One region of the Sphingomonas sp. Leaf28 genome, then DNA from elsewhere that is predicted to be linked to it. Evidence: riboswitches for the same ligand, from Rfam matches in the RefSeq annotation. Region 1 holds a riboswitch; each other region holds the start of a gene.

What was found. A riboswitch is a leader RNA that binds a small molecule or an ion and turns the genes downstream of it on or off. The one in region 1 is predicted to bind cobalamin.
Region 2: linked by a shared signal. The riboswitch ahead of ASE79_RS15505 (acyl-CoA thioesterase) and the one ahead of cobW (cobalamin biosynthesis protein CobW) in region 1 are both predicted to bind cobalamin.
Region 3: linked by a shared signal. The riboswitch ahead of ASE79_RS04115 (TonB-dependent receptor plug domain-containing protein) and the one ahead of cobW (cobalamin biosynthesis protein CobW) in region 1 are both predicted to bind cobalamin.

The regions. Positions count from the first base shown of each region.
Region 1 is NZ_LMKX01000007.1:739,811-749,973, reverse strand. Features, by position in the region: gene ASE79_RS09795 (bifunctional cobalt-precorrin-7 (C(5))-methyltransferase/cobalt-precorrin-6B (C(15))-methyltransferase) at 1-460, opposite strand, end outside; gene ASE79_RS09790 (cobalt-precorrin-6A reductase) at 450-1,199, shown strand; gene cobJ (precorrin-3B C(17)-methyltransferase) at 1,175-1,924, opposite strand; gene cobI (precorrin-2 C(20)-methyltransferase) at 1,921-2,658, opposite strand; gene ASE79_RS09775 (precorrin-8X methylmutase) at 2,655-3,284, opposite strand; gene ASE79_RS09770 (cobalamin biosynthesis protein CobG) at 3,285-4,418, opposite strand; gene cobN (cobaltochelatase subunit CobN) at 4,415-7,645, opposite strand; gene cobW (cobalamin biosynthesis protein CobW) at 7,655-8,704, opposite strand; cobalamin riboswitch at 8,808-9,025, opposite strand; gene ASE79_RS09755 (HoxN/HupN/NixA family nickel/cobalt transporter) at 9,183-10,163, opposite strand, start outside.
Region 2 is NZ_LMKX01000010.1:1,338-11,055, reverse strand. Features, by position in the region: gene ASE79_RS15520 (TonB-dependent receptor) at 1-2,001, shown strand, start outside; gene ASE79_RS15515 (methionine synthase) at 2,064-3,092, opposite strand; gene ASE79_RS15510 (putative oxygenase MesX) at 3,120-4,103, opposite strand; cobalamin riboswitch at 4,228-4,451, opposite strand; cobalamin riboswitch at 4,610-4,810, shown strand; gene ASE79_RS15505 (acyl-CoA thioesterase) at 4,915-5,679, shown strand; gene ASE79_RS21065 (DUF6894 family protein) at 5,840-6,097, opposite strand; gene ASE79_RS15500 (VOC family protein) at 6,407-6,766, shown strand; gene ASE79_RS22070 (TetR/AcrR family transcriptional regulator) at 8,149-8,469, opposite strand; gene ASE79_RS15495 (tetratricopeptide repeat protein) at 8,566-9,180, opposite strand; gene bamE (outer membrane protein assembly factor BamE domain-containing protein) at 9,384-9,718, opposite strand, start outside.
Region 3 is NZ_LMKX01000001.1:881,458-891,620, forward strand. Features, by position in the region: gene ASE79_RS04115 (TonB-dependent receptor plug domain-containing protein) at 1-1,109, opposite strand, end outside; cobalamin riboswitch at 1,222-1,439, opposite strand; gene ASE79_RS04120 (TonB-dependent receptor) at 1,491-3,572, opposite strand; tRNA gene ASE79_RS04125 (tRNA-Val) at 3,666-3,740, opposite strand; gene cpdR (cell cycle two-component system response regulator CpdR) at 3,785-4,162, opposite strand; gene ASE79_RS04135 (N-formylglutamate amidohydrolase) at 4,274-5,137, shown strand; gene ASE79_RS04140 (helicase-related protein) at 5,148-8,303, opposite strand; gene ASE79_RS04145 (2-dehydro-3-deoxygalactonokinase) at 8,499-9,362, shown strand; gene ASE79_RS04150 (2-dehydro-3-deoxy-6-phosphogalactonate aldolase) at 9,359-10,003, shown strand; gene ASE79_RS04155 (8-amino-7-oxononanoate synthase) at 10,060-10,163, shown strand, end outside.

The DNA.
Region 1 (10,163 bases):
CGCGGACGAGGACGAGCGCGCGGCGACCCAGTGCGATATGCGGGCGCAGGCGTGCGAGCGGCGCAGCGTGGAGACCGAGGCATGTCGTATCGTCGATCGGCCAGCCGAGACGGGCGGCGGCAAGCCCGAACGTCGAGGGTGCGGGATGCGCGACCCACTCCGTCGGGGCGAGATGGCGGGTTACCGCAGTGCCTGCGCCGAACCAGAACGGATCGCCCGACACGAGCATCGCGACACGGCGACCGCGTTGGTTCAGCAGGCGTGCGATTCCGGCGTCGAACGGGACTGGCCACGGCATGACCGCGCTCCTAAGATTGGGCAGCAGCGCGAGATGGCGGGGCGCGCCGGTGACGAGCTCAGCCTCGTCCAGCGCCGCTTTTGCCGATGCGGACAGGCCGTCCGCGCCGTCTTCGTTCAATCCGATGATCGTCAGCCAGGGAATGTCAGTCATGTCGAACATCCTGGTGCTGGGCGGCACGACGGAGGCCAGCGCACTCGCTGCGATGCTGGCGGCGCGCGGCGATACGGCGGTGCTCAGCTATGCCGGGCGCGTGGCAAGCCCGAAGGTTCAGCCGATCCCGACGCGGGTTGGCGGCTTTGGCGGTGTCGAGGGGCTGGCCGCCTATCTCCGCGATCACGGCGTGACGCATCTGGTCGACGCCACGCATCCGTTCGCCGCCCGGATGAGCGCGAATGCCGTCCTCGCCGCTGCGCACGCGGGGGTCGCGCACATCGCGCTGACCCGGCCCGCCTGGGTGCCGGTGGCGGGCGATCGGTGGACTCGCGTTGCCGATATCGAGGCGGCGGTCGCCGCACTCGCCGGGCCGCCGCAGCGCGTGATGCTGGCGCTCGGACGACTTCATGTCGATGCGTTCGCGGTGCAGCCGCAGCACGCGTATCTGCTGCGGTTCGTCGATACGCCCGACCATCCGCCGGGGTTGCCGCGGCATCATCTTGTGGTCGACCGGGGACCGTTCGACGCCGAGGGGGACCGGCGGCTGATGGAGGCGCACGGGATCGAGGTCGTGGTCTGCAAGAATGCGGGTGGGACCGGTGCCGACGCCAAGCTGCATGCCGCGCGCGCGCTCGGGCTGCGGGTAATCATGATCGATCGGCCGGTCCTGCCGGCGCGGCTGGAGGTGCATGCGCCGGCGGCGGTCCTGCGCTGGATCGATCATGGTGCCGACCGCGGCGTGTAAAGGATCGGGCCGGCGGGGCGTTCGATGATTCGTGTGAGGCTGGAGCCGATGATGATCATCGTCCGCATGTCGGCCATCTCCGCGCGCGCTGCGGGCAACGCGACGATGCGTAAAGTTTCGTCCGGGGTGGAGACGGCGCGGGCGAACAGGACCGGACGATCGTCCCGGCAGGTCTCGCGGAGGATCTCGAAGACACGGATCAGCGCATCGGGTCGCGCCTTCGAGCGAGGATTGTAGAAGGCGATTGCGAAGTCGGCTTCGGCAGCGAGGCGCACGCGGCGCTCGATCAGCGGCCAGGGCTTGAGATTGTCCGACAGGTTGATCGCGCAGAAATCATGTCCGAGCGGCGCACCCGCGCGCGCGCTCGCGGCAAGCATCGCGGTGATGCCGGGGAGGACGCGGATGTCGAGGTCGCACCACTGCGGCGGGCCGGCCTCGAGTGCTTCGAACACCGCGGCGGCCATGGCGAAGACGCCCGGATCGCCGGACGATACGACGACGACGCGGTGGCCCTCCGCCGCGAGTTGGAGCGCGTGCGTGGCGCGGTCGAGTTCGACGCGGTTGTCGCTCGGGTGGAGCGTGAGACCTTCACGCGGCGCGACCCGCGCGACATAGGGGATGTAGCCGATGACGTCGGTCGCATCGGCGAGCGCGGCGGTGACCTCCGGCGTCACGAGTGCGGTATCGCCGGGGCCGAGGCCGGCGATCGCGAGCGAGCCGGTCATGGGCGCCGCCCCTGGCCGTGGATCAGCAGGATCGAGAAATAGGGCGTGATCGCGTCGGCATCGCACAGCCGGGTGACCCGCTGATCGGCCATCGCGGCGTATTCGACCAGCCATGCCTCGTCCTCGCGCCCGGCGGCGGCGACCGCGCGGCGGAGCTTGTCGAGGTGGCGGCCGATCTTCATCACCACCAGCGCGTCGGTGTCGCGGATCCGGCGGACCAGATCCGCCTCCGGCAGCGTGCCCATCAGGACCGTGAGCACATCGTCGCCCCAGGTGATCGGCGCGCCGCTCGCGGTCCATGCGCCCGACATCCCGGTGATGCCGGGGACGACCGCGACCGGTGCGATCGTCTGGAGGCGCGTATAGAGGTGCATGAACGAGCCGTAGAAGAACGGATCGCCTTCGCAGAGCACGACGACGTCCTCGCCAGCGCGTGCGAGGGACGCGAGATGGTCGATACAGCGGCTGTAGAAGGCCGACAGGCAGTCGTTGTAGCGCGGGTCCGATACGGGAATCTCGGTGGTCACCGGATATTCCATCGGGAATTCGACCACATCCGCGCGGAGCATGCCTTCGACGATCTTGCGCGCCTGCCCAGGACGCCCGGCCTTGCGGAAATAGGCGACGTGGCGCGCAGTCCGGACGAGGCGATCCGAACGGACGCTCATCAGGTCCTGCGCGCCCGGCCCCAGCCCGACGCCGTGGATCATGCCACCCGGTCGCACCGCGGTCATTCGGTGCCGCTCGCCAGCGCGTTGATCGCCGCCACGGTGATCGCGCTGCCGCCCATCCGGCCCTCGACGACGACGCAGGGGACGGGCTGGTCGGTCCAGAGCGCCGCCTTCGATTCGACCGCGCCGACAAAGCCGACCGGGCAGCCGATGATCGCAGCAGGGCGCGGGCAATCCGGGTCCTCAAGCATGTTGAGCAGGTGGAACAGCGCGGTCGGCGCGTTGCCGATCGCGACGACCGCGCCGGCCAGATGCGGGCGCCAGAATTCGAGCGCGGCGGCCGATCGCGTGTTGCCCATCGCGCGTGCGAGATCGGGCGTCTCGGGGGCGTGCAACGTGCAGACGATGCGGTTGTCAGCGGGCAATCTGGCGCGCGTGATGCCTTCGGTGACCATGCGTGCATCGCAGAGGATCGGGGCACCCGCATGGAGCGCGCGGCGCGCATCGACCGCGAAGCTCGGCGAGAAGCGGATATGCTGCGCGAGGCCGACCAGCCCGGCAGCGTGGATCATGCGGACGGCGACCGGCTCTTCCTCGGGTGAAAACCGGGCGAGATCGGCTTCTGCGCGGATCATCGCGAACGACTGGCGATAGATCGCCCCGCCGTCGGTTTCATAGGCGTACGGCATTCAGGCGGCTCCGAACTGGGCGAGGATCTGCGCGGTATCGAGTCCCGCGCGGGAAGGGGGTGCACCGGCGCGCGCATCGAACGCGAGGTCGTAGCGGCCGTCGCAACCTGTCAGCGTGACGTCCGCCGGGCCAGCGCGCGCACACCCCTTGGCGCATCCGGAGACGTGGAGGCGTCCGACGACGTGCGGCGCGAGGCGGCGGGCGAGGGTGCGGGTCTCGACCGTGGCTTGCGGGCAGGCGGGGGCGCCGACGCAGGCGTCGGTGCGGAGCAGCGCCGTGGACGGCGTGGTGATGAAGGCGGCGGGATCGGGTGTAGCCGCGAGCGGCGACTCCGTTTCCAGGACCGCGATATGCCAAGGCGTCAGGCGGATCGCGCGGATCGCGGGCTCGACCTCGAGCAGGCGGGTGAGCGCCGACGCTTCGATGCGACCGAAGGGCAGCCCGAGCGCGTGCGGGCCGGGTTCGAGCCGGGGTGCGGACCCGGCGGGGGCGATCGTCGCGGCGGCCCAATCCGGCAGCGGTGCGTGATGACGCGCCATGCGCCCGCTGGCGGTGCCGCCACTGTCGACGAACCAGCGGGCGAGCGCGATCAGTCGGTCGACTTCGGTGCCGGGCGACAGCGGCCTGCCGTGATCCCGGCCGTCGGCGCGGAGGATCAGGTGGCCGCTCGCGGCGCGTTCGATCCGGAAGTCCGCGGATGCGTCCGCGAGCATTGGCGTGACGCCCGCGTCGATCGCGAAGCCGACCTTGCCGGGAAGGTCCGGCAGCTCGTGCAGTCGGGCGTGCAATTCGGAAGCGATGCGGTGCGTGTCGTCGCCTTCGCGCCAATCGGGAGCGACGAGGATGTTGGCGCGGGCCTCACGCGCCGTATCGGGGTCGATCAGGCCGAGTTCGAGCATGGCGTCGATCAACGGGCGCCACTCGTCGTCGGAAACGCCCCGGATCTGGAGGTTGGCGCGGCTGGTGACGTCGATCTGGCCGCTGCCGTGGCGAACTGCAGCGGCGCACAGGCCGATGGTCTGCGCCCGGGTCAGGCGGCCCAGCGGCGGGCGGATGCGGACGAGCAGGCCGTCGCCGGCCATCATCGGGCGCCACGCATCGGGGCACCAGCCCTTGACGACGAACCCGCTCATGCCGGCAGGTCGAGCTGCGCGAGGATCGAGTTGCGGCGCGTCGGCCAGAGACCGGCGGCGTGGAGCGCGGCGAAGCGCGCCTGCATCGCCGCGAGCGCTTCGGAGTTGGCCTGGGCGAGGAACGCCAGAACGTCGTCCCGGCCGAGCGTCGCATCGTGATAGAGGTCGATCAGTTCGGGGCGGACTACGCCTGCAAGATGCGCGAACGCGCCGAGATGGTCGAGCGTCGCGGCGATCTCCGCACCGCCGCGAAAGCCGTGGCGCATCATGCCATCCACCCAGCCGGGATGCGCGCGGGCGTGGACGACGCGGGCGATCTCTTCCTTCAGCGGGCGGGCCCTGGCCTGGCTCGGGTCGCGCGCGTCGAGATGGTAGAGCGTGGCGTTTCCACCCGCGATCGCTTGCGCGGCGGCGAAGCCCGCTTCGTGCGCGGCATAGTCTGCCGCGAGGAGCAGGTCGGTCTCGGGCAGGTCCTGCACGTGGACGAAGGCGTCGGCGGCGGCGACGCGGTCGCGGATGCCGATAGGGTCGAAGGTGTCGTTGCCGTCGTCGAACGCGTGGGCGGAGGCCGACAGCCACGCCTTGCCGGCATCGAGGCGCGCGTCGGGCGTATAGGTCTCCGCGGCGTCGCCCATGCTCAGGCCGTAGCGGCCCGGTTCGGGACCATAGACGCGCGGCGTCGACGGTCTGCCGACGAACGGGTTCCAGTCCGCGGGTTCGTCGCGCACGCCGAGCGCGCGCACCGCCTGGCCGAACATCGTGCACAGCGTCGGGAAGGCGTCGCGGAACAGCCCGGATATGCGCAGCGTGACGTCGATGCGGGGCCGGTCGAACGTGGGAAGCGGGAGGATCTCGACGCCCGTCACGCGGTCGGACTGCATGTCCCAGACGGGTTCCGCACCGAGCAGATGGAGTGCCATCGCGAACTCCTCGCCCGCGGTGCGCATCGTCGCCGACGCCCAGAGGTCGATAACGAGCGTGCGGGGATAGTCGCCATGGTCCTGCAGATGGCGGCGGACGAGTTCGTCGGCGAGCGTCACGCCCTGGCGATGCGCGGCGCGCGACGGGACGGCGCGTGGATCGGTGGTGTACAGGTTGCGGCCGGTCGGGAGGACGTCGGATCGACCGCGCCACGGCGAGCCGGACGGGCCCGAGGCGACGCGTTTCCCCTGGAGCGCCGACAGCAATCCCACGCGTTCCGCCGCCCCGTGCTCGCCACGGCCATAGATGTGGAGACCGTCGCCATATTGGCTCTCCTTCACGTCGCACACGAACGTGTCGATGCGCGTGATCGCGTCCGCGGGCGACTGCGCGTCGTCGAGCCCCAGCGTCGCCGCGAGGCCGGTGGCGGTCGCTTCGTCGCGAATGTCGCGCTGCAACCGATCACGCCGCGCGGGATCAAGGCCGTCGGCATTGGAGAATTCGTCGAGCAGCGCTTCGAGGCGGCCAAGCCCGGCGCCGGTGCGCGTTCGTTCGAGCGGCGGCGGGACATGGCCGAGCGTGACCGCGCCGATGCGGCGTTTGGCCTGCGCGGCTTCGCCGGGATCGTTGACGATGAACGGGTAGATGACGGGCATCGCCGCGGTCAGCGCCTCGGGCCAGCACCCGTCGGACAGCGCGACCGACTTGCCGGGCAGCCATTCGAGCGTGCCGTGCGCGCCGACATGGACCAGCGCATCGATCCCGCGGGCGTGCAGCCAGAGGTAGAAGGCGACATAGGTGTGCGACGGACAGCGGGACAGATCGTGATACTCGTCCGCGCGGTCTTCGCTGCGGCCGCGTTCGGGTTGCAGCGCGATCAGCGCGCCGCCCTGGTCGATCGCGGTGAAGCCGAAGTCTTCACCAGGCTCGCCCCAGACGTCGTGAAGCTCCTGGCGGAGACCCGCGGGTAGCTTTGCGAGCGCGGTCCGATACGCGGCGAGCGGCCAGTATATCCGCGCCGTCGCAAGGTCGCGGTCGTCGGGCGTGATCGCATAGCCGGCGGCGGTGAGATTGGCGAGGATCGCCTGCGTCGACGCCAGCGCGTCGAGCCCGACGGCGTGCGCCATCTGGTACGCCTTGCCGGGGTAGGTCGACAGGACGATCGCGATGCGGTGATCGGCAACGGGCTTGCTGGCGAGGCTGATCCACGCTGCGATGCGCGCGGCGATGGCGGCGATGCGGTCCGGGTCGGCGCGGTGTTCGCGGCGGGTATATTCTAGATCGCCGTCCCGGGCTGCGGCTTCCTTGAAGCTGGCGACGCCGGCAAACAGGCGGCCGTCCACTTCGGGCAGGACGACGTGCATGGCGAGGTCGGCAGGCGACAGGCCGCGCGTTGCGCCCGCCCAGGCTGCGCGGTCGGAGGTCGACAGCGCGATCTGGAACACCGGGACTCCGGCACCGTCGAGCGGCGTGGCGTCGGTCGCCCCGCGCGCGGAGAAGGCGGTGGCGTTGACGATCGCAGCCGGCGCCAGCACGCCCACCCAGCGCGCCAGCCAGCCGGCTGCGTCCGGCGCTTTCAGCGAGGGCGCGAACAGCCCGATGACGTCGAAGCCGCGCCCGGTCAATTCGCCGTGGAGCGCTTCGATCGGGTGGAGATCGGCCGCGGTGAGATACGAGCGGTAGAAGACGATCAGCACGCGTGGCCGCTTCGCCGTCAGCGCGAACGCGGCGGGGCAGGTCACGCCGTCCTGCGGCTGCCATCCCCCCACGTCGGCGATCGCGCGGACCCCGGCGACCGGGCCGGCATAGCAGCCCGCGGCGAGCGCGAACTGCGCCAGCGCCGCGTGCGCCGCGACCGCCCCGCCGGTATCGCACAGCGTCGCGAGCTGGCGCAGCGTCGAGACCGGGATCGTCGAGGCGGCATCGAGCCGCGTATCGATCCGACCGTCTGCGGCGAGGACCGCCAACGCGATGCCCTTTTCCCGCGCGAGATGTTCGACCTGTTGCAGGCCGTAGCTCCAATAGGACCGCCCGCCGATTAGCCGGATCAGGATCCCCTTCGCGCCCGCCAGCGTCTGCTCGACATAGGTGTCGACCGACAGCGGGTGCTGGAGCACCGCCAGGTTCGCGAGGCGCAGTGACGGCAGGCGCCGCCCGGCGGCATCCGCACGCCGCCAGCCCGCGGCGAACGCGCCGAGGTCGCCGTCGGAAAAGGACAGGACGACGAGGTCCGCGGGGGATTGCGCGAGATCCTGCGGGACCGCGTTTTCCTCCAGCCCGTGGGTCTCGCGGAAGACGACGTGCATCGTGGCGCCTCAGGCGTCCAGCGCGGCCTTGATGCGGGCCTCGTCGATGCGATCATGCTCGGCGATGACCACCAGCTGCGTGCGGCGGGGTTCGTCGGCGCGCCAGGGGCGGTCATATTGCGTGCGGACTCGTGCGCCGACCGCCTGGACGAGCATGCGCATCGGCTTGCCGGTGACCGCGGCATAGCCCTTTACGCGCAGGATGTCGGCGCTGCGGGCGAGCGCCTCGATTTTGGCGGCAAGCTCGGCCGGATCGGCGATCTCGCCGAGCGCGACGACGACGCTGTCGAAATCGTCATGCTCGTGATCGTCCTCGCCGTCGTGATGCGACGGGCGGCTGGCGATATCGTCCTCGGCGGCGGCGTTCAGGCCCAGGATCACGCGCGGGTCGATGATGCCGTCGGTCAGGTCGATCACCGGAAGCGGGCGGGCGGACTCGGCGGCGATGACCGCGCGCGCCTTGGCGACGCCCTCGGGACCGGCAAGATCGACCTTGGTGAGCAGGACGAGATCGGCGCAGGCGAGTTGGTCCTCGAACACTTCCGAGAGCGGCGTCTCGTGATCGACGCTCGGATCGGCGGCGCGCTGCGCATCGAGCGCGGCGACGTCGGGCGCGAACCGGCCGGCGGCGACCGCCTCCGCATCGGCGAGCGCGATGACGCCGTCGACGGTGATGCGCGAGCGGATCGCGGGCCAGTCGAACGCCTTCAGCAGCGGCTTGGGGAGCGCGAGACCCGACGTCTCGATCAGGATGTGATCGGGGCGCGGGTCGAGCGCGAGCAAAGTCTCGACGGTCGGGATGAAATCGTCGGCGACGGTGCAGCAGATGCAGCCATTGGCCAGTTCGACGACGTTCTCCGCGGGGCAATCGGGGATCGCGCAACCCTTGAGGATGTCGCCATCGATGCCCAGCGTGCCGAATTCGTTCACCACGACCGCCAGCCGGCGGCCGCCCGCGTTGCGGATCAGGTGGCTGATGAGCGTCGTCTTGCCCGCGCCAAGAAAGCCGGTGACGATGGTGACGGGGACTTTTGCCAGGGTGGGCGAGCGGTCCGACATTCTTGTTCTCCTTCGAGCATACGCAGGCACGCACGACCTTTCGGCCGCACGCGTTCGTCGCTCAGACGGAGTACCGTGCCGCGACCATCCCCTGGATCAAGGCAAGAGCGACCGTTACGCTGGCAGGTCTCCTGGCTCACGGGTCAAAGCTCGACACACGCCTTCCCAGGTCTTCGACCCAGTGGCTGCCCCCCTCGCGAAGGGCCTGTGCGTCTCGCTCACCGCTTACAGTTGCAGGGACAGCCGCGGCATTGGAAGGACATCCTCCCGCACCGCATTCCCATTCAAGCCCCGAAGGGCACCGGCGCGATCTGTTGAAGTTCGGTAAAACCGAGCCTCGGGCGTGGGGTTAGAGGAATATCACGGGACTGCCAACTCGCTCGCGCCCGTCATCCTGACGAAAGTCAGGATCCAGAGCCACGCATGACTCGGCGTTTGGCTCTGGGTCCCGGGTCGAGCCCGGGATGACGAAGGGGTATCATCCGTGCACGACCTCGATCTCGTCGAAGCGTTTCCAGCGATAGATCGCAAAGCTCAGCACCCAGCACAGCACGAACAGGCCGATGATCGCAAAGCCGAGGCCGTTGAAATTCTCGCCCAGCGCGGCCGCCAGATCCCAGACGCCCCCCGACAGGCCGAGCTTGGCGCCCAGCAGCGCCAGCGTCTCGATCCCGCCGATCGCGATCGCGACGATTGCCGAGATCAGCGTGATGGTGATGTTGTAGTAGAGCTTGCGGATCGGCTTCACGAACGCCCATTCATACGCGCCGAGCATCACGACACCGTCCGCCGTATCGACCAGCGCCATGCCCGTCGCGAACAGGATCGGGAGGACGAGGATGGTGCCGATCGACAGACCGTCCGCGGCCTGGCTCGCGGACAGGCCGAGGATCGCGACCTCGGTTGCGGTATCGAAGCCGAGCCCGAACAGGAATCCGAGCGGCGCCATGTGCCAGCTGCGCGTGACGAGCCGGAACATCGGCCGGAACAGACGCGCGAGCAGCCCGCGGTTGCCGAGCAGCAGATCAAGGTCTTCCTCGACATAGACGCCGCCGCTGCGGACATGGCCGAACGTCCGCCAGACCGAGCGCAGGATGACGAGGTTCATCGCGGCGATCGTGAACAGGAACACTGCCGAGATGACGGTGGCGATCACGCCGCCAACCTGTTTGAACGCCTCGAACTGCGCGAGCGCGCTGGCGGTGAGCGCGATGGCGACCGCGGCGATCAGCACGATCCCCGAATGGCCGATCGCGAACCAGAAGCCGACCGCGATCGGGCGCTGGCCGTCCTGCATCAGCTTGCGCGTCACATTGTCGATCGCGGCGATATGATCCGCATCGACTGCGTGGCGCAGGCCCAGCCCCCAGGCGAGCAACGCGGTGCCGAGCATCAGCGGCTGCGCGTGGAACAGTGAGAAGGCCCAGCCCCAGGCGGCGATATTGGCCGCGACCAGGCT
Region 2 (9,718 bases), on a different contig from region 1:
ATAGCTATCGCTTCGGCATGTAGCACCACACCCGCATGGGCTCAGGGGCAAGACACCGAGGCTGTGCCGTCACAGGCACCAAACGACATCGTCGTGTTCGGCCGCGGCGAAGCGAAGATCGGTGTTGCGCATGCAGCGAGTGAGGGCACCGTCGCCGGGGCCGACCTTCTGGTTCGCCCGCTGCTGCGCGTCGCCGAACTGCTGGAAGCGATTCCCGGGATGGTCGCTGCGCAGCATTCGGGCAGCGGCAAGGCCAACCAGTATTTCCTGCGTGGCTTCAATCTCGATCACGGCTCGGACTTCACGACCTATATCGACGGGGTGCAGATGAACCTGCGCACGCACGGTCACGGCCAGGGCTATCTCGATCTCAACGGACTGATCCCGGAGATCGTCGCGCGCGAGGATTTTCGCAAAGGGCCATACCGTGCCGATGGCGGCGACTTCGCGCTGGCGGGGGCTGCGTACATGACCACGATCGATGGCCTCGCCCGGCCGTTCCTGTCGGTCGAGGGCGGCTCTTATGGCTATGGCCGGATCGCCGCGGGTGGCACGATCGACGGGATCGGCACCGGCAAACTGACGCTCGTCGCGCAGACCAAGGTCTATGACGGCCCTTGGGAGGAGCCTGAGCATCTGCGCCATGCCTCTGGCTTCGCGAAATATACTGCTCCAGCCGGTGCAGGCCAGATCGAAGCGTCGCTCAACGCCTACCGCGCGACCTGGCGTCCGACCGAACAAATTCCGGAGCGCATAATCGGTACCGCGCTCTGCAAGGACGTCTTCTGCTCACCCGATCCGACTGCACGCGGCGAGACCACACGGTTGGTCGGCAATATCGCGGTCCGCCAGCCGGACTGGCACGCCAATGTGTATGGTCAGTTCTACGACTGGTCGATGTATTCGAACCCGACCTACACCGATCCGGACGGGACCAGCGCGCAAATCCGCCAGTTCGACAAACGCTGGATCGTCGGTGCACGGGGCGAAAAGCGCTGGACGCTCGCGCCGACCCTCGCCGTCTCGCTCGGTACCGAAGAGCGCTACGACCATATCGGTAGCGTCGGTGTGTACCGCACCAGCGCGCGATCGTTCCTGTCATCGCTCGGCCGCTACCATGTCGAGGAAGCGTCGGCAGCTTTGTATGGCGAAGCGACATGGACGCCGGTTAAGGGCCTCCGCCTGATCGGTGGGGTCCGCGGGGACTATTATCACTACGTCGTTCGCGCGCGGGATCAGGCGGCGGTGTTGGCCGGGGAAGGCAGCGGCGACGACACGATCCTATCGCCCAAGGCATCGATCGCGTACTCGCCGACCGATCGGCTGGAGTTCTACGGCAACTGGGGACGTGGGTTCCACTCCAACGACGTCCGCGGCGCGGTAAACGTCGAAACGCCGGTGCCTGTGCTGGTCCGCGGCAACGGCCGTGAAGTCGGCGCCCGGTGGCAGTTACCCGGCATTACGCTGACCGCGACCTATTGGTGGCTCGACGTCGACAGCGAACTGCGCTTCGTCGGAGATTCCAACGCGGTCGAACCGACCGGTGCCAGCGAGCGTCGTGGCTATGAACTGGTGGCGTTCTGGCGGCCCAGGCCGTGGCTTGCGATCGACGGCAATTACACCGCGAGCCGGTCGCGGTACGACAATGGTGATCGCATTCCGAACGCCTTCGAGAACGCCGCATCCGCCGGGATCGCGCTGGTGCTCGATCCGTGGGAGGCAAGCGTTCGCGTCCGTCACCTCGGGCCTTATCCGCTGATCGAAGACAATAGCGTCCGGGATTCAGGAAGCACCGTCGTCAACGTCCGGGCGGCCCGCAAAATCGGCCGGTTCGAGGTGTATGGCGAGGTGCTCAACATTCTCGACAGCCGTGACAAGGACATCGCCTATTTTTACGAATCCTATATTCCCTCGTTTGACGCTTCAGGGCCAACGGATGGCCGGTTGAGTCGTGTGGTCGAACCACGAACCTTGCGTCTGGGTACCAGGGTCAATTTCTGACCTGGCCGAGGGCATCGCCAGCCTGGGACCCGTTCCGCGCTGGCGATGCAACACCGCCGTGATCAGCCGAGTATCTCTCGCCGCACAATTTCCGCGCCGGCACTCAGCGCCTGGAGCTTGCCCCGAGCGACGTCGCGCGACAGCGGCGCCATCCCGCAGTTGGTGGCGGGCAAGAGCTTGTCGGCATCGACGAAGCGCAGCGCATTGCGCAATGTTTCGGCAACCTGCTCCGGCGTCTCGATCGTGTCGGTCGCGACGTCTATCGCGCCGACCATCACCTTCTTGCCGCGGACGAGCTCGATCAGGTCCATCGGCACGCGCGAGTTCTGGCATTCGAGCGAGATGATATCGATCTTCGACCTTTGCAGGTTGGGGAAGGTTTCCTCGTACTGGCGCCATTCGGAGCCGAGCGTCTTCTTCCAGTCGGTGTTAGCCTTGATGCCATAGCCATAGCAGATGTGGACGGCGGTCTCAGCCGTCATCCCTTCGGCCGCGCGCTCCAGGGCAGCGATGCCCCAGTCGTTCGCCTCGTTGAAAAACACGTTGAAGGCGGGTTCGTCGAACTGGATGATGTCGACGCCGACCGCCTGCAGCTCGCGGGCTTCCTCGTTGAGGATGCGGGCGAACTCCCATGCCAGCTTCTCGCGGCTCCGGTAATGCGCGTCGTAGAGGGTATCGATCATCGTCATCGGCCCCGGCAGCGTCCACTTGATCGGCTGATCGGTCTGCGCGCGCAGGAAACGGGCGTCGTCGACGAAGACCGATTTCGGGCGCGATACGGCGCCGACGACCGTCGGCACGCTGGCGTCGTAGCGGTTGCGGATGCGCACCGTCTCGCGCTTCTCGAAATCGACACCGTCGAGATGCTCGATGAAGGTCGTGACGAAGTGCTGGCGGGTCTGCTCGCCGTCACCGAGGATGTCGATACCCGCCTGCCGTTGGTCCTTGACCGCGAGGCGGAGCGCGTCCTGCTTGCCAGCGACCAGCTCGTCGCCCTCCAGCTTCCAGGGCGACCACAAGGTCTCGGGCTGGGCGAGCCAGGAAGGCTTGGGCAGGCTACCCGCGGTCGTCGTCGGCAACAATGTCGTCATGATGCAAATACCTTCGTGTCGTGGGGATCAGAGGCCGCAGGTCGCGGACCAGCGCCGAAGCGCGGCACTGTGCGGCTTGATGAAATGCTCTTCGGCGAATTTGCCCTGCTCGACAGCGAGGCAACCACGTTCCTCGCGATCGTAGACGATGCGAGTCAGCGAATAGTCCTGATACTTCAGGCTCGGCTGATAATGCTCCGCCGCGACCGAGTTCGCATTGTAGATTTCAGGACGATAGATTTTCTGGAACGTCTCCATCGTTGCGATGGTGCTGGCAAGTTCAAGGTTGGTGTAGTCGCTGACAAGATCGCCGGTGTGATAGACGGCGAACGGCGCGACGCTGTGTGGCGGCATGAAGTAGCGCACCTTCATACCCATCTTGGCGAAATACTGATCGGTCGAGGAAAACTTGTCGTTCCGGTACTCGACGCCGAGGATCGGATGCACGTTGGCGGTCCGGTGATACACCTCCTTGCTCGACACGCTGAGGCAGATAACCGGGGGCTTGCGGAAATTGTCACGGTAGGCGCTCGAGCCAAGGAAGTGCTTGAACAAGTTGCCGTGCAGATCGCCGAACCCCTCTGGCGCACCGCCACCCCCAGCCTTCAGGTGGTCAGGCAGGACGACGCTGAAATCGTAGTCACGTACATAGGACGAGAAGTTGTTGCCGATCATGCCGTCGGATCGCTCTCCGCTGATCCGGTCGGTCACGGTCGTGTGCAGAATCTCGATCAGCGGGAAGGCTTCGTCGTCGGCACCATCCCCGAGCGTGAGCGCGGCCGAGACGATCTTCAGCTCAAGCGTGTAGCGATCACCCCTGGGATTATCCCAGTGCATCAGCGCGTTGAACCGATGGTCGATCATCACCAGCGTGTTGCGCAGATTCTCCTGTCGGCTGTCTCCGCGCGCGAGATTGGCAAAATTGGTGGTGATGCGCGTGTTGTCGGCCGGACGATAATCCTCGTCGAACGGGATACTGCTGATCGAGAATATGAACCCGCTATTCGTCATGACTCACCCTGGCTATGCGGGCGGGAGGTCAGGCGAAAGCGCGCAAGGCGTGAACAGGCCCGGATGGCGGCAAGCCACGGACCGTCGCATCAAGCGCGATCCACCGGAGGAACCCCCGTCCGAGGAACGTTATGGCGTCGAAGGCAGGTATCCTGGCTTACGGGTCAACGCAGTGGCTCCGGCCTTCCCAGGCTCCTTGCGAGAACCCAGTGACACGAAATGGAGCCGCCACTCGCCGCTTACAGTTGCGGGGGCAGCGCCGGAATCTGACCCGAAGGACACCACCGGCTTCCCGTCTTAGCCCCATCGCCATGCCTGGAATGGGGAACCTCGACGTGGCCGTTCGACACGAGCGAGCGATCATTGTCAACAAACATATAAAGATATCTTTATATGTTGATGAGGCGGCATGAGTGGAAGCATGGCGGACGGTGGTACGGCTACGCCCACCATGCCGTTCTCAGTCCGCGAAGCCACTTGGCCTTGACGTAAAGGGCCGTTTCCTGCGACCTCAGTGAGGTCAAGGTTCCTTCGCCGATTGGCCGAAGGCTAAGACGGGAAATCGGTTCGATTCCGATGCTGCCCCCGCAACTGTAAGCGGCGAGTAGAAATTCCCTCGTGTGCCACTGGCGCTTCCGCGCTGGGAAGGCCGGGATTTCGACGATGACCCGCGAGCCAGGATACCTGCCTTCGACGCCATAACGACCACCGGCGGGGTGCCCGGTCTGGCCGCTGCGTGCTGTAGGAAGAGGTGTACCTCTCCCGTTGGTCGCTGGCGTCTGGATGCCCTCGCGAATGATTGAGGACCAGGATGCCACAGGAACACCACAGCACCCCTATTCAGCTGATCGACATGGTCTTCCCCGGTGACGCCAATCACCACGGCACGCTGTTCGGTGGTGTGGCTCTGGCGCATATGGACAAGGTCGCCTTCCTGGCGGCCTCACGCCACGGTCGCGCGGCCTTCGTCACCGCCTCTTCGGAAAAGATCGATTTCGCGGCGCCTGCCCGGATCGGCGATATGGTCGAGGTGACAGGTTGCGTCGTGCGGGTTGGACGTAAGTCGCTCGACGTCGAGGTCGAACTGATCGCGGAGGCACCGGTATCGGGCGAACGACGGCTGTGTACGCGAGGCCGTTTCACGCTCGTCGCAGTCGGAAGCGAAGACCCTCTGCCACCGATGGGTGAGATGGTTCCGCATGATGCGGTGCAGCCGTTGCGAATGGTCGAAATGATTTTCCCGAACCAGACCAACCATTACGGCACCCTCTATGGTGGTGATGCACTTCGCATGATGGGCAAGGCGGCATTCATTGCCTCAACCCGCCAAGCCCGGGCGGTAATGGTTATGGCAGCATCTGACCGGATCGACTTCCGTTCCCCTATCCAGAAGGGCGAGATGGTCGAGCTAACCGCCGAAGTACGGATGACCGGGCGCAGTTCCGTGCGCATCAGTGTTGATCTTAGCGCCGAGGATTTAATATCCGGGGAACGACGACATGCGGCCACGGCTCTATCCACGATGGTTTCGGTTGATGAAAATGGTCGAGCGAAGCCGTTCGGTTGTATCGGATAGTACCGGGCCTTCAGCCCCCCAAACCTTCCCAAAAGGGAACCGCCAGTGAGACGGTGAGGGCGTTCTCGGAATCGATCCAATTTCGGGAATGTCTGGAACGGAGAGGAAAGCAGACCGCCTGCATTCGGGAAGGGGCGAGGGATAGCCGCCTATGGCTTTCTCAGATCAGCATCTTGAGGTTCAAGGTGGCGGGCGCGGCCGTGGAGCAAATCATTATCGTGAACATCGTTAGGTGGTTTACGTCCGATACCGTCATGACCCACTCTTCTCCGCCCCAGAACACCTCGCCCTGATCACGTATAAGTAGACCTGCATATTTTAGTGCGAAGCAACGGGCTGCAGCAAGCGACGGTAAATTCTCTCCGACACAGGGAATAGCCGGATTAGCATCGGCAATCTCGAAATAGTAAATTGGCATTAGAACTCCCGAAATTACGCGGGAGCACCAAGTCTCTCAGTCGCCGACAACCAACGATTTACCGTAAGCGAATACCGTAGGGCTTCGGTTCCACTGGGCGCATCTGACCTGACGGTCCGTCTGGTAGCTCATGTTTAATCGCATTTCGCTTGGTCTGCCGCCGAGGTAGACGATCAAAAAACGTCTGAAATTGGGCGAACTGTTCGGTGAGAGGTGGCTGGCAACACCCCAAGATTGTGGAGAGCTTGCGCTGCGATATTGTGGAGGACGACCACGTTGAGCTAGCTTATCAATGAGGCTGATCGGAGCATGGCGATGAACATCCAAGGCTTGTATGCGGTGGCATGTGTAACTGACATGGCTCGCGCCGAAGATTGGTATACGACTCTGCTTGCCCGACCCGCTGACGACCATCCTATGCCTACCCTGACGCAGTGGCGGAATATTGGCACGGCGGGTATTCAATTAATCTGCGATTTCGAGAAGGCTGGACGGTCCGTAGTTACGATCGTGACGCCCAATATGGGCGCGGAAAAGGACAGACTTACCGATCTGGGTCTCGATATCGGCCCGATCAGCTGGGGTAGTTTCGGCGCTATAGCCGAGATTGCTGATCAGGATGGCAACAGGATCATCATAGCGGAGCCCCCAAAGGATTTCACCGGTTGACGAAAGAGCTGATCTCACACGTCCACCATCATAATGGATACCGGACATATCCACCCGTTTAGCCCAAACCGTCTACTATTGGCATGTCACATACCGGCAAAGCCTAGAACGTTGGCCTTGTAATAACAGAACTTGTCATTTGCCCACCCCAACCTTTGCTAGAACCCGATTTTATAGGTTCGGAGCAAAAGTCGTGCTGAACCAATGTCCGCTTTCGCGGATGCAAATTACCCATCTTTGCGTCGGCGATTGGGCGATTGGGCGGTTTGGTCATTTTGGCCATTCCCAAAAGGGAACCGCCAGTGAGACGGTGAGGGCGTTCTCGGAATCGATCGAATTTTGGGAATAGCCGGGGTTGTTTACCGTTCGATCGTGAGGATCGCCGAACATCCCCAACGACTGGCCAGGGCTGTCCGCCAAACGCCACATACGTTCCAAGAGGTCGCTTCATCTTTGAGATTGTCTGGCCTCGCCGACCAATGGTACGACCACTTCGAACACCACCTCACTAGAGAAATATGAGATTTAGCTGTTCCACCGGTTTCATGCGCCAAAACACGCTAAATAAGCTGTGCGCCAAAGCTGGTCCGTGTCGGGGGCCCAACCGGTGGACCTCCTGACTCAACCCAATGTGAGGTGGAGATCGCTCGACTGCCAACCGTCGATGACCTTCCCGCTTAGTTCTGATCTATTACCCTATCCGAGATCGATAAGAATCGTATATTAATATCTAATGATATACCTGTTACTAACAAATCATTATAGGTCACTTACTAAAACCATATATTTCGGTGATAACGTCGTCAAATACGCTTCTTAGGCGAGATATCGTTTCATCTGATAAAACTAAGTCTTTTCCTTTTTCTATATCAAAAACTTGTCGGCTTTGAATTAGGTATTTTATCCAACGCGTACACGTTTCTACATTAGCGCCTAACTTATGGATTACCTCAGACTTGGATAATATTCTATTTTCTGCGTGGGCAACAAATAGGGTAAGCAAAATTATCCATGCGTGGTCATTAAACATATTACTAGGAAATAGCACATTACGATTCAGACGCGTAGATAGTATCATCTTTGCTATTTGCGCTCGCCGCTCATCACCATGCATTTGCCGCATATGATATAGATTAGTAATTTAGTATATAATCTAGATCAATTAGGTCAATTATTCGACGTAGTACGTTTTACTTTTGGGGATGCCTCTTGTACTAGTTGTCCTATAAATCTTAGGACTGAATACCGTTAATGTCCTGACGGTAAATTACCTCAGCTCCACCACCTCGATCGGAGGGAGCGACGCCACTTGGCAACCGCCAGTGAGCCCTGGCCTGCCATAGTTTTGGAGGAGATATGGTTGCAGACCCTTAGCCGGCTGGTCAGTGAGATACTCCGATTTTTCGCTGTCCATTTCGCGACATGGCATAGATTGAATTGTCGAATGTCACGCCTACGGGCTGCGAACTATGCCTTTTTGCAAGATGATCTGATATTTCTCTGCATATGTCCTCTTTGTAAAAGAAATGCTCTCGCAACTCAAAAATTAATATGTCAACGTTGGCAAAATATCTATACACCGCGGGACTGGTAATATTTGCTTTCTTAGCAAGATCACCAAGTTTTAGAGATGCAGTTCCGGTCATCTCAATAGTGCTTAGAGCTATATCTAGCAATTGAAGACGGCGCCTAACGTAGGTCATTCGTGTATGCGATCGAATACCAGGGGAAAATCTCACCATATAAATGGTCCCTCGATAAAATTACGGTATTGCGTCATCATTGCAATAAGAGTTGTATCATCTGCCCAAAGCCTCGCGGCCCAAAGCCCGACTGGCTGCAACTATACCCGCATCTGCCGCCTTACCGAGCAAGCTCCGACCGCGGATCGGGTCTTTCACGATCCCGGTGCCATTGAGGTACGCCAGGCCAAGAACGTACTCAGCTTGGGCATTACCGGCATTTGATGCGACGGTGATGAACCGGATGCCTTCCTCCGCTTTGCCATTCGCGATCAAGGTCAGCCCCAGGCGCAAGGCTGCTTCTCTGTGGCCTAACGCCGCCGCAAGCCGATAATATCTCATTGCGCGGTCTGGCGATTGATTTTCGATGCTGCGGCCGAGCTGATACAGCTGTTCGGATTCATTCAGCGTTTGGTCGACCGGCGTCGGCGTCGGTGCCTGCTTTCTCCATGTCCCGGAAGGCTTTCCGCTCGAACGCTCATACGTGCGCCAGAGGATAGTGGTACCGACCGCCAGGTCGACTTTTGCCGCCCCACTGCGCCCGCCATCGGCCATCAAAAATCGAGTAGGTATCCCGCCTTTTACCGACCTCGTAGCGGTCACAAAGCCTTTCGCCTCAAGCTGCGCGACAACGGCCATCTGATAATAGCCTTGAGGTTCACCGACGATCAAGACGGCCCCCGGCTTTACCAAAGCTGCCACTTCTCGCGCCGTGTCTTCGGCAAAGACGTGCGCGTCGACGGGGGGCGTTTGAGCCGTGCTGACCGAAACAGGTGCCGCCAGAAGCGCGGCAGCGAGGCGTAACGTGGGCTTGCACCAGGCCAAGCCGTTAGGTCCGCCGCGTCGGATCACACAACGGTTCCGCCGTCCTGACGTCATCCCGCACCTACCCGGTCGGCACATGCCGACGTCTGCCAAACAACCCGCAGCACGATCGGCCGACGGCTAGCCAGCGGCCCCTGCTGGGGAGTTCCGAAGACCACCTGCATCCGGCAGCGCATCGGGTCGTCGCCTGTTGCCGTAAGATTCAGGATGTAATTGAATGTGCGCGTCATGGTCTCGCCGAAATGCGGCGCGCCGACGATGCGGTAGACTGCGTCCTTGTCCATACCTGGCACAATCAATCTGACTATTGAAGGCTGGATGACGATGCCCTTTTTCCGATCATAAGCGGACTTTGTCTTGAACGCGCTGCCATCGACGAGTGGTC
Region 3 (10,163 bases), on a different contig from region 1:
GTGAGGATGTCGAGCGGCTTGACGATCAGCTGGCCGTAGACGCTGGTGATGCCGGTGTCGGCATAGGTGAAGCCGTCGTTGAAGCGGCTATTCTCGCGCTCGACGCCGGCGACGACGCGAACCTGGTCGAGCGGGCGGAAGTCGCCCTGATATTCGTAGCGCTCGCTGCGGCCGCGGCCGAGGAACGACGGCTCTGCACCAAAGGCCGGTTCGTACGTGTCGCGGTTGATGTCGGCGATCGTGAACGCGACTCGGTTGTTGAACCGCCCGTCGGCGAAGTTCGCGTGCAGCCCGGCATAGCCATAGAGCTCCTGCGTCTTGCCATAGTCCGCGGTGTCGGCAAGCACATAGTCCGGCGCGGGAAAGCCATCGAGTTCGGCCCGGCTGTCCGCGAAATAGCCACGCAGATCGAGGCCGATCCCGGGTGCGAACTCGACGCCCAGCCGGCCGGTCGCGCCGTATTGGCGATAGCCGTCGCGCTCGGTACCGCTGGCCGCCGACGAGATGCCGTCGGTGCGCAGATACCCGCCGGTGAGCGAGCCCGACACCGGCCCCGTCGCGCCGGAGATGCCCGCGCTCGCGAACATGCTGTCGGCATAGCCATATTCGGCGTTGGCGCGCGCCTGCAGCCCCTCGGCGGGGGCGGCGGTGATGATGTTGACGACGCCGCCGATCGCCTGGCTGCCCCAGGGTACCGAGTTGGGGCCGCGCAGCACCTCGATCCGCTCGACCGAACTCGCCAGCAGGTTGCCAAAATCGAAGCCGCCGCCGGTCGAGGCCGGATCGTTGACTCGCACGCCGTCGATCACGACCAACGTCTGGTCGGATTCGGCACCGCGGATCCGCACGCCGGTCAGCGCCCCTAGCGTGCCGTTACGCGTGACGGTGACCCCGGGCGTGGTCGCGAGCAGATCGGACACCACGACCGTCTGCCGCCGCTCGATCTCGGCGCGATCGATCACGGTCACCGCCTGCCCGATCTCGCTGGCGGGTTGCGCGACTCGGGTCGCGGTCACGACGACGTCCGACGCGTCGGCGGCCGGGAGCGTCTGGGCATCGGCCGATGCCGCGATCGCGGCGGCGCTCAGGAGGAGGAGGAACTTCGTCATGGGGCACGTCCTGGCAGAGCCGCCCACGACCATTCGCGGACCGGCAGACGTCTCTCGCTCGAGGACACCCCTTCGATAGGGCACTCGTCCGCACCGGAGCACCCGCCCGCGCAGTGGATCGACCGTGACGGGCAGGTCTCCTGGCTTCCGGGTCGTCGCTGCCACCCCGCCTTCCCAGGCCGAGACCCAGTGGCGCAATCGGGGTGGCCGCTATCCGGTCACAGTTGCGGGGACAGCGCCGGTCTTGCGGATGGGGATCCTGACGACCCTGCCCGCGCACCGGCTTCCCTTTTGATCCCGTCGCCGGGAACCCTTCACAGGGTTTGCATTAGTCGCGGGTCCGGCACGGGTCAACGCAAGCGCGGATGCGACCCTGCCCCCTCAGCGCAGGCCGTAGCGCAACCCGACCCAGATCGTCCGCGGCGTGGCGCGCTCGACGATATTCGCGCCGCTGATCCCCGCCTCGACACGCGCATCGAACAGGTTCTCGCCGCGCAGCTCGGCGACCAGCGCGCGCGTGATCGGCAGCGCGGCATAGCCATCGAGCGTCGTCGCCGGATCCAACACGCGGCTGTTCTGGTCGTCGTCATATTGCCGGCCGATCCGCCGCACGGTCAGCGACAGCGCGGCGGCATCGCGCCGCCAGTCGACCGTCCCCGACACCTGGTCGCGCGGCGTCTGCGCCGGGCGAAGGCCATCGAGCGCAGCGGTGAGCCCGGACCCCTCGACCGTCGAATTGGTGTGCGACCACGATGCCTGCACGCCGAACGGCCCCGCATCGGGGCGATACGCCGCGTCGAGTTCGAACCCGTGCGCGCGGATCGCATCGAGATTCTGGCGGACCCGGTAGGTCGTCACCCCCGGCAGGATCTGCGGCGGGCTGGTCGTCGTGACGTTGGCGATCGCATCCTTGAGCCGGTTGTAGAAATAGGTCGCGGCGATCGTCACCCCCGGCGCGGGCGTCAGCGTGACGCCAGCCTCGATCCCCGTCAGCCGCTCGGGCGACAGCAGCGCGTTCGCCGCGGTCGCGTCGTTGCCGACACGGAACGGGCGGTACAGCTCGTTGAGCGTCGGCAACCGCCAGCCGCGATAGCCGGCGGCGCGCAGCGTGATCGACTCCACCGGCTGATACGCCACGCCCGCCCGGCCGGTCGTCTCATGGCCATCGCGGTCCGCATAGCGCAGGTTGGTCAGCGCCGCACCGCCCGCCAGCGGCCGTTCGGACAGATAGCCGCCATCGATCGACCACCAGTCGATCCGCCCGCCGAGGCTGAGCGTGACGTCGCCCGCCACCAGGCTGGCATCGGCGAACGCGCCCGTCGTCGTCGTGCCGCCACCGGCCTCGCGCCGTCGCGTCGGTGCCGCGTTCACGAAGGTATAGAGCTCCTGCGTCTTGCCGCTGACGTCGCGGATATCCGCGCCCAGCCGTAGCGTGATGCTTTCGCCCAGCGGCGGCAGGATCTCGATCCGCCCGCCGAGCCCGGTGGCGGGCGTGTTATACTGGTTCAGCGACTGGATCGCGGTGGTGCGCACGGCATTGATGCTGTTGAAGCTGCTCGCAAAGGCGCGCGTCTGCAGATACGCCAGCGCGGAATAGCCCCAGCGCCCGCGCCCGATCAGCCGGACGCTCGCATCGGCGCCCTCGCTGGTGTTCGCGGTGAAGTCGCTCCCGCGATCGCGGCGATCGGTGAACGCGCTCGCATTCATCTGCACCTCGGTCGTCGCGCCGATCCCGACGACGGTCCGGAGCGCGCCCGAGGCCTGCTCGTACGGCGCCGGGCGATCGACGATCCCGCGGCTCTGCGCGACGGTCGGCGTGAACCCGTCGCCGCGCGCATAGGCCCCCGACACGGTCGCGAACCCCGATCCGCGCACTAAGGCCGCCGAGCCCTGCGCGTCGACCGAATCGCGGCTGCCATAGGCGATGCTGGCCTGGACCGGCGCCAACTGCTCGGGCGTCGCGCTTTCGAGTTCGACCGTCCCGGCCAGCGCGCCCGGCCCCTGATAGCCGCTGCCACCGCCCCGCGTGACCCGGATGCGCCCGAGCCGCCCCGTCGCATAGGCCGGAAACGCCACCCAGCCGCCGAACGGATCCGCCTGCGGCACGCCGTCGAAGATCAGCAGCGCTCGGCTCGACGCATTGCCGCCGATGCCGCGGAGCGAAATGCCCTGGCTGGTCGGGTTGGCGCTGCGCGAGTCGGACCGGCGGAACTGCTGCAAGCCGGCAACGTCGGCGAGCACGCTCTCCAGCCGGTTGCTCGCATTGGCCTGGATCCGCGCGCGATCGATCGTGACGACAGCATAGGCACGATCGCCGCGCGCGTCGGCCAGCCCCCGCCCGGTCACGACGATCTCGCGCGCGACGGCGTTTTCAGGGGCAGAGGCTGCGGGCTGTTCGGCGGACTGGGCGACGGCAGCGCTGGAAGACAGAAGGGCGGCAGCGGAGAGCGAGAAGCGGATCATCGCCGCGCCATGCCAGCTTTTCACGATACCGGAAGCCCCAAAGCCCCGGACAGCAAAAAGCCCCGCTAACCAAATGGCTAGCGGGGCTTTCTATGGTGGGCGTGGCAAGGATTGAACTTGCGACCCCTGCGATGTCAACACAGTGCTCTACCACTGAGCTACACGCCCGCCGGAGCGCTCCACTAGCCGCGGTTATCGCGGGGTGCAAGCGTTCAATGCATGCCGGTTGCATTATCCATCTCGAACAGCCGATCCACCTCGGCGACGAGGTCGCGCAGATGGAAGGGTTTCGACAGGACACGGGCTTGCGGCATCGCGCGCCCGGCCTTCAGCGTGACCGCCGCAAAGCCGGTGATGAACATGACGCGCAGATCGCGGCACATCTCGCCCGCCTTCTGCGCGAGTTCGATCCCGTCCATCTCGGGCATCACGATATCGGTGAGCAACAGGTCGAACGTCTGCGTCTCGAGCAGCGGAATCGCCGCCGTCCCCCGATCGACCGCGGTGACGGCATAGCCCGAGCGTTCAAGCGCCCGCGTCAGATACTCGCGCATGACCTGATCATCCTCGGCCAGCAGAATTCGCAACATCGATCTAAAGTCCTGTTTGCACGCGTGCTTTGACGCGCGGTCCTAGCCGCAAATTGGTTAACATTTCCAGGTCCATTGCCCGTCCCGGTCGGCCGGTTTAGCGTGGTCGCCATGCCGCTGTCCCCCTTCGATCGTCTGCCGCCTGCCGACCAACGGGACGCCGCGCCGCCGACCAGCCCGGTGGTGATATCGGTGCCGCATGCCGGGCGCGACTATCCGCTTTCGCTAAAAACCGCGTTGCGCGTGCCGCTGGCGGCGTTGCTGCCGCTCGAGGATCGGCTGGTCGATGCGGTGGCACGCAGCGCGCGGACGGACCAGGCGACGATCATCCAGCGGCGTGCGCGCGCCTGGATCGATCTCAACCGCGCGGAAGACGAGCGCGATCCGCTGATCGACGAGGGCGCGCGCGGGGTCGCGCCGGTCCAGCAATCCGCCAAGCTGCGCAGCGGCCTGGGGCTGGTGCCGCGCCGCGTATCGGGGGCGGGCGACCTGTGGGCGCGGCGATTCACCGATGCCGAAGTCACCGCGCGGATCGTCGCCGACCACCGCCCCTATCACGCGGCGGTCGCGGCGGCGTTGCAGGCCGCGCAGGCGCGATTCGGCGTCGCGGTGCTGCTCGACCTGCATTCGATGCCGCCGCTCGGGCCGGGCGGTACGCGGATCGTGCTCGGCGACCGGTTCGGCCATGCCGCCGCGCCGCGGTTCGTCGATCGCGCCGAGCGCGCCTGTACCGAGCACGGCTTTTCGGTGGCGCGCAACACGCCCTATGCGGGCGGGCATATCCTCGAACGCCATGCCCGCCCCGACAGCGGTATCCACGCGATCCAGCTCGAACTCGATCGCACCGTCTATCTCGATCGCAAGCTCCACGCGCCCGGCGCGGGGTTCGCGCGGGTCGTCGACCTGGTCCAGGCGATCCTCGCCGCGCTGGCGGACGAGGCGCTCTCGACACCGCTGGCCGCTGCCGCGGAATAGACGGGCCGGATCACCCGGCCAGCGCGTCGAGCAGCGCCTCGATCTGTGCGGCGCGCTCGACCGGATCGGCGACCGCGCACTTCAAGATCCAGCGGCCGTTCTTCTCGACCAGCTCGTCAAGCGGCGCCTCGGCGCGGCGATCGTGCGGCGTGAACGCGATCGCCGCAGGGCCGGCGTCGATCCGCCGGATTCCCGCGGCACAGGCACGCAACCGGATCCGTGCGAGCAACAGCAGCTGTCGCGCCGAATCGGGGATCGTGCCGAAGCGATCCTCGAGCTCGGCCTCGAACCGGTCGAGCGCCACGACGTCCTCGAGCCGTGCCAGCCGGCCGTACAGCGACAGGCGAACCTCCTCCTCCGGAATCCAGGCTTCGGGCAGCGTGCCGCCGAGCTCGAGATGGAGGTCGGGCACCCAGTCGTCGACCTGTTCGCCGCGCGCCAGCCGCAGCGCGCGGCCGAACAGGTGCTGGTACAGGTCGATCCCGATCAGCTTCATGTGCCCGGCCTGCGCCTCCCCGACGAGATCGCCCGCGCCGCGCAGGTCGAGATCGCGCGCGCTGATCGCGAAGCCCGCGCCGAGCCGGTCGAATGCCTGCAACGTCCGCAGCCTCTTGAGCGTCGCCTCGGCGATCGTCGCGTCGCCGTCGGTGAGCAGCATCACCTGCCCGCGGCGCCCGCCGCGCCCGACCCGGCCGCGCAACTGATGCAGCTGCGACAGGCCGAACCGGTCGGCATGGTGGACGATCATCGTGTTCGCGCGCGGGACGTCTAGCCCCGCCTCGATGATGTTGGTGGCGAGCAGCACGTCGCCATCGCCCGCGGCGAACCCGACCATCGCCTCGTCGATCTCGGCGGCGGGCATCTTGCCATGCGCCTGGACGATGCCGAGTTCGGGGACGAGCTTGGCGAGCCGGGCGGCCAGCGGCGCCATGTCGTCGATCCGCGGGACCACGACGAAGCTCTGGCCGCCGCGTGCACGCTCGCGCCGCAATGCCGCGCGGACGGTGGCATCGTCGAACGCCGCGACCGCGGTACGGATCGGCTGGCGACGCGCGGGCGGGGTCGCGATCACCGACATGCCCTGGAGCCCGATCATCGCCGATTGCAGCGTCCGCGGGATCGGCGTGGCGCTGAGCGTCAGGACGTGCCCCGCCCCCAGCGCGTGCAGCCTGGCCTTGTCCGCGGTGCCGAACCGCTGCTCCTCGTCGATCACGACCAGTGCCAGATCCTTGTACGCCACACCCTTGCCCGCGATCGCGCCGGTGCCGATGACGACGCCGATCGATCCGTCCGCAAGCCCGGCCTTCACGCGCGTCTTTTCGGCGGTGCTCGACAGGCGCGACAGACCGGCGACGGCAACGCCGGTCCCCTCGAACCGCCGCGTGAACGTCTCGATATGCTGGCGGACGAGGACCGTCGTCGGCGCGGTGATCGCGACCTGACGCCCCGCCAGCGCGACCGCGGCGGCGGCGCGGAGCGCGATCTCGGTCTTGCCGTAGCCGACGTCGCCGATCACGAGCCGGTCCATCGGCTTGCCGCTCGCCAGATCGGCCAGCGTGGTCGTGATCGCGCGCGCCTGGTCGGGCGTTTCGGTGAAGGCGAACCCGGCGGCGAACCGCTCATAGGCCACCCGGTCGGGGATGATCGGGTCGGTCGTCTGCGCCGCGCGCTCGGCGGCGATCGCCGCGAGATCGCGCGCGCTGTCGGCGATCGCCGCGTCGATCGCGCCGCGCCGCTTCTGCCACGACGCGCCGTCGAGCGTGTCGAGCGTCACCGCGTCGGCGTCCGCGCCATAGCGCCAGATCCGGTCGGCCTCGGCGACGGGGACGAGCCGGCGGCCTTCCTTGGCGTAGCACAGGATGATCGCGTCGCCGCCGGTATCCGGCAGGGTTTCGAGTCCACGGACGATGCCGATCCCGAACTCCTCGTGCACGACGACGTCGCCGCAGCGCAGCTCGCTCGAAAGACCCGTGAGCGCGCCCGCGCCGCTCGCGGCGATCTCGTCGCCGCGCGCGCGGCCGCCGAGCAGGTCTGCACCCGCGACGACGGTGACGCCAGAGCTCGCAAAGCCGCGATCGATCGGTGCGACCAGCATCATCGCCGTGCCGAGCCTGGCCGCGACGACCTCCGACCAGCGCTTGACGGGCACGAGATCGATCTTCGCCCGCCGCTCGAGCCGCGGCTGGAGAAAGCGCAGGTCGCGCGGCGAGCCGACCAGCACGAGACGCGAATCGGCCAGCACGTCCTTGGCGAGCTTGGCGAACCCTCGCGCGGGATCGCGCTGTTCGACGAAGCGGGGCGACGGCGTGGCATCCGGCGCGATCGCGACGACGTCGCGCTTGGCGACCGCGGCATCCCAGGACCGGGTCGCGACCAGATCGGCGCTGGCCTTGCGACGCGGCAGGCCATCGGCGGCGATCGCCATGAACCGTGCGCGACGGCGATCGACGCCGGGATCGAACGCGATCGCCGCATCGGCGAGATGCGCGAGGAGCGCGACGCCCTTCTCGACCAGCGGCTCGGTCGCGCGCCCGACCTCGACACAGGCGATGTCGGCGGAGCCGAGCTGCGAAACGGGATCATAGTCGCGCAGCGCAGTGATCCGTCCGTCGGCGAATTCGATGCGGACCGGGGTCTCGCGGTCCGCAGGAAAGATGTCGATCACGTTGCCGCGCACCGCGATCTCACCGGGCTCGTCGATCCGGTCGTCGACGATATAGCCGATCTCCGCCGCTGCCGCCGCGAACGCCTCGATGTCGAGCGTATCGCCGACCTCGAGCCGGGGTGGCGCCGCATCGAACGATGCCGGTTCGGGATAGCGCACCGCGGTCGCCTCAGCCGTAGTCACCAGCAGGACCGGTCCGGTTTCATGCGTGGTCGCATGCCGCACGCGACGCAGTGCCGCGACGCGTAGCCCGACATTGGCGGGCGAGGCCGGCGCGTCGTCGCCCGGCAACGCATCGCTCGACGGCAGCTGGATCACCACCGCATCGGGCACGAGCGCGGCGGCGATCGCCGCGATGTCGGTCGCGCGCCGGTCGTCCAGCGCGACATAGACCAGACTTCCTTGCGCGAGCCGGTCGGCGATCGCCACCGCGACCGATTCGGGAGGCGCTGCCTCGATAGTGCCGGTGTCGGTCTCGGCCTGAGCGCTAATCTGAAGCACACGCATTCCTCTCGCTGGTCGGGGCTGAACGAGGGGGTTCGGTGTCTGTTCCTGCGGCGCTATCCTCGATCAGTGCGTTTCGGCCGAATGCGTTTTGCCGGAGCGGACGACTCGGTGGAGGCTGGACATGGTTGTTTTATCGTATAATTCGGAGGGCGTACGCCGTTGCGTCGCGACGGGAGCAAGGTGGCGACCATGACGTCTTTCATCGCAGTCGACTGGGGCACCTCCAACCGACGCGCGTTCCGGATCGAGGACGGCCAGGTGGTCGCGTCCGAACGCGACGATCGCGGCGCGGCGAGCGTCGCCGCGGCGGACTATCCCGCCGAGGTCGCGGGGATCCGCCAGCGGCTCGGCGACTTGCCGATGCTGCTCGCCGGGATGGTCGGATCGAACATCGGCTGGCGCAGCGTTCCCTATGTCGCCGCGCCCGCGGGTCTTGCCGACATCGCCGCTGCGCTAGACCAGATCGACGACCGCACCGCGATCGTGCCGGGGCTGTCGTACCGCGACGGGGTGCATGCAGACGTCATGCGCGGCGAGGAAGTCCAGCTGCTCGGCGCGGTCGCGGCCGGGCTCGTGCCCGCGGAGGCGCTGCTGTGCCAGCCCGGCACGCACTGCAAATGGGCGACGGTCGAGCGCGGCGCGATCACGCGCTTCACCACCGCGATGACCGGCGAGCTGTTTGCGCTGCTCCGCACGCACGGCGTCCTCGCCCGACAGCTCGGCCACCCGGTCGAGCCGGGGGCGGCGTTCCTCGCCGGCGTCGCGGAGGGGGCGAAACGCGATCTCGCCGCGAGCCTGTTCGCGATCCGCGCGCGCGGCGTGCTCGGGCTTGCCGACGATGCGGATGCGGCCTCGTTCGCGAGCGGGTTGCTGATCGGCGCGGATACCGCCGCGCGGATCGAGTCCGGCACGACGGTCCATATTCTCGCCGACCCAGCGCTCGGCGCACTCTATGCCGGGGCGATCGATGCACTCGGCGGCACGTCGCACGCTATCGACAGCCAGGCCGCGTTCGTGGCCGGCATCACGCGCATCAAGGATCTTGCCGCATGACTTTCACGACGCCCCACCGCCAGGCCTTTGACGACGCGTTCGCGCGCTGCCCGCTGATCGCGATCCTGCGCGGCGTGACGCCCGACGAGGTGGAGCCGATCGGCGACGCGCTGGTCGAGGCCGGGTTCACGATCCTCGAAGTGCCGATGAACTCGCCCGATCCGCTCGACAGCATCGCCCGCCTGGCGCGCCGGCTCGAAGGCCGCGCCGTCGTCGGGGCGGGCACCGTGCTGCGAGTCGAGGACGTCGCGGCGGTCGGCGCGGCGGGCGGCACGCTGATCATCGCGCCCAACGCGAACGTGCAGGTGATCGCGGCGGCGGCCGAGCGCGGCTATGTCGCGCTGCCTGGCATCGCCACGCCGACCGAGGCGTTCGCGGCGCTCGACGCGGGCGCCGCCGCGCTGAAGCTGTTCCCCGCCGAAGCCGCCAGCCCGGCCGTGTTGAAGGCGATGCGCGCCGTCCTCCCCAAGGGCACGCGCGTGCTGCCGGTCGGCGGAATCGTGCCCGAGGTCATGGCCGAGTGGCGCAAGGCAGGCGCGGCAGGCTTCGGCCTCGGCTCTGCGCTCTATGCGCCGGGCATGACCGCGGCAGAGGTCGGCGCGCGCGCCGCGCGGTTCATCGCGACGTTGCAGGCAGGCTAACCGCGCGGTCGCGCCGCACTATCGTCTTCGCGCCGCGTAGCGGTTAGGGCGGCGCGATGATGTTCGCCGACCAGCACCGAGACCTTGCCACGCTGACCGCCGCCGACCGGTACCGATCGCTCCGCCCGCGCGCAGGCGTCGATTTCGCGTCGAACGACTA